DNA from 2 places in the Bradyrhizobium sp. GW821-FHT12B03 genome. Region 2 is predicted to be linked to the other one. Evidence: predicted binding sites of a transcription regulator. Region 2 holds the regulator's gene; the other holds the start of a gene.
What was found. The regulator PhoB, encoded in region 2, activates phosphate uptake and scavenging genes when phosphate is short. The targets are predictions, from matches to a motif close to TGTCATNNANCTGTCAT.
Positions count from the first base shown of each region.

Region 1: a site for PhoB is predicted at 2,878-2,894, ahead of phnF (phosphonate metabolism transcriptional regulator PhnF). Genes of this name have one in related genera too.

Region 1 covers NZ_JBXAQU010000025.1:50,323-54,601, reverse strand. The annotation lists gene AC1RUR_RS34035 (alpha-D-ribose 1-methylphosphonate 5-phosphate C-P-lyase PhnJ) at 1-628, opposite strand, end outside; gene AC1RUR_RS34030 (carbon-phosphorus lyase complex subunit) at 625-1,728, opposite strand; gene phnH (phosphonate C-P lyase system protein PhnH) at 1,732-2,340, opposite strand; gene phnG (phosphonate C-P lyase system protein PhnG) at 2,345-2,809, opposite strand; gene phnF (phosphonate metabolism transcriptional regulator PhnF) at 2,928-3,659, shown strand; gene phnE (phosphonate ABC transporter, permease protein PhnE) at 3,819-4,279, opposite strand, start outside.
Region 2 covers NZ_JBXAQU010000004.1:224,094-228,372, forward strand. The annotation lists gene AC1RUR_RS10645 (GcrA family cell cycle regulator) at 434-943, shown strand; gene phoB (phosphate regulon transcriptional regulator PhoB) at 1,163-1,870, opposite strand; gene phoU (phosphate signaling complex protein PhoU) at 1,893-2,609, opposite strand; gene pstB (phosphate ABC transporter ATP-binding protein PstB) at 2,621-3,442, opposite strand; gene pstA (phosphate ABC transporter permease PstA) at 3,439-4,279, opposite strand, start outside.

The sequences.
Region 1 (4,279 bases), on a different contig from region 2:
TCTCGCGGCCGGCGCCGAACAATTGCAGCGCCGGGCAATTGTCCATCTTGGGATTGTCGAATTTCGGCGTCGGCGACGGGTCCATGACGTAGCGCGCGTTCACCTTCACCGGATAGGCGTAGGCGGTCGCGATGTGGCCGAAGCGCGCGATGTCCTCGTAGAGCTTCACATGCATCAGTCCGTATTCGGCGAGCGCATGCATGCGCCGCGTTTCGGTCTCGCGCGGTTCCAGGAAGCGCAGCGGCTCCGGGATCGGCACCTGATAGACCAGCACCTGGCTTTCGTTGAGCGCCGCCTCGGGGATACGGTGACGGGTCTGAATCACCGTCGCCTGCTCCGTCGCCGTCGTGGTGGCGACGCCCGCTGTCTTGGCAAAGAATTTTCGGATCGAGATCGCGTTGGTGGTGTCGTCGGAGCCCTGGTCGATCACCTTCAGCACGTCCGCGGGGCCGAGGATCGCGGCGGTGACCTGCACGCCGCCGGTGCCCCAGCCGTAGGGCATCGGCATTTCGCGGCTGGCGAACGGCACCTGATAGCCGGGGATCGCGATCGCCTTCAGGATCGCGCGGCGGATCATCCGCTTGGTCTGCTCGTCGAGATAGGCGAAATTGTAGGCGGGCGCGTTCATTCCGCGGCCTCCTTCATGGCATCGGGCGCATTGGCCTCGGCAAACTCCTTGCGCAGCTTGCGCAGCAGGCCGAGCTCGGACTGGAAGTCGACATAGTGCGGCAGCTTCAAATGCTCGACGAAGCCGGTCGCCTGAACGTTGTCCGAATGCGACATCACGAATTCTTCATCTTGCGCCGGCGCGAGTGCCTCCTCACCCAGCTCGCGGGCACGCAGCGCGCGGTCGACCAGCGCCATCGACATGGTCTTGCGCTCGCTCTGGCCGAAGGCAAGGCCATAGCCGCGGGTGAAGCACGGCGCTTCGGTCGCGGAGCCCTTGAACTGGTTGACCATCTGGCACTCGGTGAGCTCGATCGAGCCGAGCGGCACGGCGAAGCCGACCTCCTCGGCGAAAAACTCGACCTCGACCTCGCCGAAGCGGATCTCGCCGGCGAAGGGATGGTTACGGCCATAGCCGCGCTGGGTCGAATAGCCCATCGCCAAAAGGAAGCCTTCGTCACCGCGTGCGAGATTTTGCAGGCGCAGATCGCGGTCGGCCGGGAAATTCAGCGGCTCGCGGGTGAGATCGCCGACACTGGCGCCGTCCTCGGCCTGCGGCGAGGATTCGATCAACCCGTCGCGACCCAGAATATCCGTCACGCGCGGCGTCGGCGCCGCCTCGGCTTCGGCCGTCGCCGGCGCTTCCGGCACGAAGCCTTCGGCGAGCGCGGGATCGAGCAGGCGATGCGTATAGTCGAAGGTCGGCCCGAGAATCTGGCCGCCGGGAATGTCCTTGAAGGTCGACGAGACCCGCCGCTGCACGCGCATCGCACCGGTGTCGACCGGCTCGCTGGCGCCAAAACGCGGCAGCGTGGCGCGGAAGGCGCGAACCAGGAAGATCGCCTCTATCAGGTCGCCGCGCGCCTGCTTGATCGCCAGCGCCGCAAGCTCACGATCGTAGAGCGAGCCCTCGCTCATGACGCGGTCCACGGCAAGGCCGAGCTGTTCCGAGATCTGGTCGAGGGTGATTTCCGCAACGCCTTGATCGCCGCGCCGCGCATTGGCGAGCAGGCGATGGGCATTCTCGATGGCGCGTTCGCCGCCCTTGACTGCGACATACATGCTTCAGCTTCCCTTGCTCACGACGCGCGTGGTGCGGGGGATCGCGACCACGGCATCATCGGCGACCAGCACCACGTCGATGCCGCGCGGAAACAGCGTTTCGTTGACACGCAGGCGCTCGAACAGGTCAAAAGGCTTGATCGACGCATTGAGCGTGGCGACGCCGTCGATGCCGGGGCCACGCAGCTCGAAGCAGCGTCCGCCGTTCAGGCTCTCGACCTGAAGGATCAATGTGGTCGAACGATCCGGATATTCGTTCGTGCCCAGCGCGAAGCCTTCGAGCGCCGGCAGCAAGCCACCGTCGCTGATCAGCGCAAAGCTGGCGATCGAGGAATCCTGCACCACCGGCGCGCCGGTGTGGAACTTGAGCCATTTCACGACGTCGGAACTCTCCGCCATCCGCGCATCCAGCCAAAGCGGCGTGTCGTGATCGAACAGCGTCAGGGCGATCGCGGCGGTGCCGCGCATCATCGTATCTGGCGCTCCCGCCATCGGCACGATGCGCTGGACCGAGCCCGGCCGCGCCATCGCGTCCATGACCGAACGAAAGGTCGATTGCGCCGACAATACCTTGTCGACGAACCCCGGCGGCAGTTCCGCAATCGTGGTCATGATCTCACCCCTCACCGCGCACCATGGTGTAGAAATCAACCTTCGTCGCGGCGGTCTCTTCCGCCGCCTGCTTGCGCCTGACCATAAGCTGCTCGCGCAACGGTGCGATAACGTCACGCTCCACCGTTCCGCCAAAATCACGGGACTGCACCAACGCATCGCACAGGGCGATCAGCCGGGCCTTCTCATCGTTGCGTCCGAGCGTATAGCCGAAGCCGACCTCGCCGCTCGCAAGCCGCACCGCGGCCCGCGACACCGTGGCTTCGCCGAGGTTGAACGGCGCGCCGTCGCCGCCGACCCGGCCGCGCAGCATGACGAGGCCGTGTTCCGGCGCGCGCAGATCCTGATGGCCGGGCAGGGCGAGAGCGCGGAGGCGAGCGGCGATCTCGCCCGCCTCCGCGTGCGCCAGCACGGCCATCGCGGCCTTGCGCTGGGCTTGCTGGGTATTGTGCTGGGTCACCAAATTCACCGAACTTCCGACAGACCTTGCAGAATTGAAGTTGTCTATGATACTAGACAACTTGATACGCAAGCGCCATGACTGTTTCGTGACAAAGGTGTGATTTCCGGAGTAGGTTGCCGGCGATATGAGCATGCAGGACACCGCCTCCTCGGGCGTCGCGCTGTGGCGCCTCGTTGCCGACGGCATCGAGCGCGGCATCGCCGACGGCCGCTTTGCCGCCGGCGACAAATTGCCGGGCGAGATGGAAATCGCCGAAACCTATCGGGTGAACCGCCATACCGTGCGGCGCGCGCTGGCAGCGCTTGCCGAGCGCGGCATCGTGCGTGCCGAGCGCGGCAGCGGAACCTATGTCGAGGCGCAGCGCCTCGCTTATCCCTTGCGCTCGCGCACGCGGTTCTCCGAGATCGTCGGCGCGGATGGCCGCGAACCGCATGGCCGGCTGATCGAGGCGTCCGATGACGTCGCGACCCGTGAGCTCGCGCGCGAGCTGCGGCTGAAGGCCGGCGCGCCGCTGGTGCGGATCGAGGCGATCCGCCTCGCCGACCGCACGCCGATCTGCGTCTCCACCACCTGGCTGTCGGCGGAGTTGTTTCCCGGTGCCGGCGACGTGTTTGCCGCGACGCGCTCGATGACGAAGCTGCTCGGGCATTATGGTGTCCGCGACTATCGCCGCGGCGCGACCCGGATCACCGCCGGCATCGTCGACGCAACCGACGCCGCGCGGCTCGATCTGCCGCTGGGACGGCCGATTCTGGTGGTCGATGCGACCGATCACGATCTCGACGGTAGGCCGCTGATGACGAAGCACTCGCGGTTTGCAGCCGAGCGTGTGGAGTTTCTGGTGGAGAACGGGTGAGCGGGCGACCACGCAGGGCTCGTAGGGTGGGCAAAGGCGCACTTGCGCCGTGCCCACCATCTCACCGAGATATCTAAACAGCAGTGGTGGGCACGCTTCCGCCTTCGCTCTTCGAGCTACGGCGGACAAGTCGCTTTACCCACCCTACGGCAGTTGCGATCAGGCGACAGCCCGCCTTCCAATAATGGCAAACCGCAGCTTGCCGGAAACAAAATCGATCGCGGCGACCGCGACCAAAATCATCAGGATCAGGAACGACACCCGCTGCCATTCCAGCACGCGGATCTGCTCGGCGAGTTGGAGGCCGATGCCGCCGGCGCCGACGATGCCGATGATGGTGGCCGAGCGCGTGTTGGACTCGATGAAATAGAGCACCTGGCCGGCGATCACGGGCAGGACCTGCGGCAGCAGGCCGAAGCGGATTTCATGCAGCGGGCTGCCGCCGGAGGCGCGAATGCCCTCGACCTGCTTCTGGTCGGCGCCCTCGATCGCCTCCGAGAACAGCTTGCCGAAGGCACCGAAATCCGACACGGCGATGGCGAGCACCCCGGCGAACGGCCCGAGCCCGACGACGTTGATCCACACCAGCGCCCAGATCAGCGTGTCGACGCCGCGGATCG
Region 2 (4,279 bases):
ACGGCATGAGCGTGCATTGCGCAACGCACCCTGACCGGCCCGGAAAACGAAACGTGCCGCCTTTTAAGGGCGGCACGCGTCACTATCTTATGCCGGGTAGAACGGGTGTCAATGCCGCCCGAAAGCCTCGCGAAACGCTGAATCCGTAGTCTTGCGGTGCCGAATTTGCGGGGTTTTGGCCACGGAACATGTGGAAGCGAGTCGGCGGACTCTTGCGCGTGAGTCACGCCATATTGTAGCGTTTGGCTTGTCAGATACGACATCTCGTGCAGCGGTTCTGATCCTCTAAGTCCTCATGTACCGGCGTAGACGTTCGGGCGTTATCGGCGCGCCCGGCGAGCCTTAAGGGATTCTGACGGCACGGGTTTTTCGAGGCTTAGGCATTCGCCGCGAGGCGCCAGGATGGCAGCCGCACGGCGAGGGAAAGGGTGCAATGACGGTTTTGACCTGGTCCGACGATCGCGTCGAGCAGTTGAAAAAGCTCTGGGAGGCCGGATTATCGGCCAGCCAGATCGCAGCAGAGCTCGGCAATGTGACCCGCAACGCCGTGATCGGAAAGGTGCACAGGCTCGGCCTGTCCGGCCGCGCCAAGAGCCCCTCATCGGCGGCTCCCCGGCCGCGCAAGGCGCGTCCCGCACAGCACATGATGCGGGTGAGCCGCCCGATCGCACGCGGCAACACCGCGCTGGCGCAGGCCTTCGAGGTCGAGGTGGAGGCCGAACCGGTCACCTACGACAACGTGGTGCCGATGAGCCAGCGGCTGTCGCTGCTGGAATTGAACGAGGCGACCTGCCACTGGCCGGTCGGCGATCCCTCGAGCCCGGACTTCTTCTTCTGCGGCGGCAAGGCGCTCTCAGGCCTGCCCTACTGCGCCCAGCACTCGCGCGTGGCGTATCAACCGGCGGCGGACCGCCGGCGGGCGCCGGCGAAGCCCTCGCGGTGAGTTTGAGCTGAGATCAAGTGACGGCCGTCCCGCAATGGCGGCCCTGCAAACTCGATGTCGTCCCGGCGAAGGCCGGGACCCATAAACACCGAGTTCAATGGCTGAGCAAAAGGCCAACTCCGCGTCTTCGCCAAACCACGTTCGGTGGGTATGGGTCCCGGCCTTCGCCGGGACGACATGGAGAGTGCGGTTGCGGCCCGCTAAATCAACTCGCAAACCTTACGTCTGCTCCGCCTTCGCGAAACGGTCGTCCAGCGCGTAACCCGCGCCGCGCACCGTGCGGATCGGGTCCTGCTCGCGGCCGAGATTGAGCAGCTTGCGCAGACGGCCGATGTGAACGTCGACGGTGCGCTCGTCGATATAGATGTCGCGGCCCCAGACGCTGTCGAGCAGCTGCTCGCGCGAGAACACGCGGCCGGGATGCTCCAGGAAGAACTCCAGCAGGCGATATTCGGTCGGGCCGAGATCGATCGGCCGGCCGGAGCGCGCGACGCGACGCTTGTCGCGGTCGAGCTCGATGTCGCCATAGGCGAGCACCGTGGCGAGCCGCTCCGGGCTTGCGCGCCGCAAGAGGCCCTTCACGCGCGCCAGCAGCTCGGGCACCGAGAACGGCTTGACGATGTAATCGTCGGCACCGGTCGCAAGACCCCGCACCCGCTCGCTCTCCTCGCCGCGCGCGGTGAGCATGATGATCGGGAGCTGCTTGGTCTCGGGCCGGGTGCGCAGCCGCCGGCACAGCTCGATGCCCGACAGGCCCGGCAGCATCCAGTCCAGCACGATCAGATCGGGGATGTGCTCCTTGAGGCGGGTGTCGGCGTCGTCGCCGCGCATCACCGTCTCGACGTCATAGCCGTCGCCTTCGAGGTTGTAGCGGAGAAGCTCGGTGAGAGCTTCCTCGTCCTCAACCACCATAATGCGTGCGCCCATGGTGTCGTCGCTCCTTGCGTCTTCAGGTATTCGGGACCGTCGTGGCGAAGGTCGTCATGTCGCCCTTCGGCCGCTTGTCGGTGATCGCCTGGCCCTCGATCATGTAGAACACGGTCTCGGCGATGTTGGTGGCGTGGTCGCCGATCCGCTCGATGTTCTTGGCGCAGAACATCAGATGGATGCAGAACGAGATGTTGCGCGGATCCTCCATCATGTAGGTGAGGAGCTCGCGGAACAGCGAGGTGCAGATGGCGTCGACTTCCTCGTCGCCCTTCCACACCGCCATCGCCGCCGGCAGATCGTGCGCGGCATAGGCGTCCAGCACCGACTTGACCTGCTGCTGCACGAGGTCGGTCATGTGCTCCAGGCCGCGGAACAGCTTGAGCGGATGGAAGTCCGTCTCCAGCGCCGCGACGCGCTTGCCCATGTTCTTGGCGAGGTCGCCGATGCGCTCGAGATCGGTCGCAACGCGCATGGCGCCGACGATCTCGCGCAGATCGACCGCCATCGGCTGGCGGCGGGCGATGGTGAGCACGGCGCGCTCCTCGATGCGCTTCTGCAGCGCGTCGAGCTCGGTGTCGGTGGCGACGACGCGCTGGCCGAGCGGGACGTCGCGGCGGATCAGCGCGTCGACGGAATCGACGATCATGCGCTCGGCAATCCCGCCCATCTCGGCGACCAGCCGGGTGAGTTCCTGGAGGTCGGTGTCGAAGGCCTTTGCGGTATGTTCAGAACCCATGTCCCGTCTCCTCAGCCGAACCGGCCGGTGATGTAATCCTGCGTGCGCCGATCGCTCGGCGACGTGAAGATCTTGCTGGTGTCGTCGAACTCGATCAGCTCGCCGAGATACATGAAGGCAGTCTTGTCGGAGACGCGGGCCGCCTGCTGCATGTTGTGGGTGACGATCGCGATCGTGTAGTTCTCGGACAGTTCCTGGATCAGCTCCTCGACCTTGGCGGTCGAGATCGGGTCGAGCGCCGAGCAGGGCTCGTCGAACAGGATCACTTCAGGCCGCACCGCCACGGTACGGGCGATGCAGAGACGCTGCTGCTGGCCGCCGGAGAGCGACAGGCCGGAGGCGTTGAGCTTGTCCTTGACCTCGTTCCACAGCGCGCCGCCGCGCAGCGCCTTCTCGACGCGACCGTCCATCTCGGACTTCGAGATCTTCTCATAGAGGCGGATGCCGAAGGCGATGTTCTCGTAGATCGTCATCGGGAACGGCGTCGGCTTCTGGAACACCATGCCGACGCGGGCGCGCAGCAGGTTGAGGTCGAGCTTGCCGTCGAGGATGTTGGTCTGGTCGAGCATCAGCTGGCCGGTGGCGCGCTGGCCCGGATAGAGGTCGTACATCCGGTTGAAGATGCGCAGCAGGGTCGACTTGCCGCAGCCGGACGGGCCGATGAACGCGGTGACGCGGTTGGTGCCGAGCGTCAGGTTGATGTTCTTCAGCGCGTGGTGCTCGCCGTAATAGAAGTTGAGGTTGCGCACCGTCACCTTGGCGGGGGCCTCGGGCAATACCGCTGCCTGCGGCAAACCACCAGCCGCGCTCATCGATACGGAAAGCTCACTCATTTTGCGGTCCTCTCGGCGCCAAGGATGCGCGCGCCAATGTTCAGGGCAAGCACGGTAATCGTGATCAGCAGCGCGCCGCTCCAGGCGAGCTGCTTCCAATAGGCATAGGGGCTCTGGACGAAGTTGTTGATGGTGACCGGCAGGTTCGCCATCGTCTTGTTCAGGCCGAGGCTGAAGAACTGGTTCGACAGCGCGGTGAAGAGCAGCGGCGCGGTCTCGCCGGCGACGCGGGCGGTCGCGAGCAGCACGCCGGTGATGAGACCCGATCGGGCAGCACGATAGGCGATGCGCTTGATCACCAGCGAGCGCGGCAGGCCGAGCGCGGAGGCCGCCTCGCGCAGCGCGTTCGGCACCAGCAGCAGCATGTCCTCGGTGGTGCGCAGCACCACCGGAATGACGATGACGGCGAGTGCGAGCGAGCCTGCGATCGCCGAAAAGCCGCGCATCGGCACCACCACTGCGCCGTAGATGAACAGGCCGATGATGATCGAGGGCGCCGAGAGCAGGATGTCGTTGATGAAGCGGATCACCGAGGTCAGCTTGTCGTTGCGGCCGTACTCGGCGAGATAGGTGCCGGCGAACAGGCCGAGCGGCGCGCCGATGCCGACGCCGAGCACGGTCATGATCATCGAACCGACGATGGCGTTGCGCAGGCCGCCTTCGGTCGAGCCCGGCGGCGGCGTGTCCGCGACGAAGAGCTCCAGGTTCAGGCCGGCGATGCCGTTGTAGAGCAGCGTGATCAGGATCAGCGCAAGCCAGGTGACGCCGAAGGCGGCGGCGGCCATGCAGAGTCCACGGATGACGAAGTCCTTGCGGCGACGGCGTGCATAGATCGGG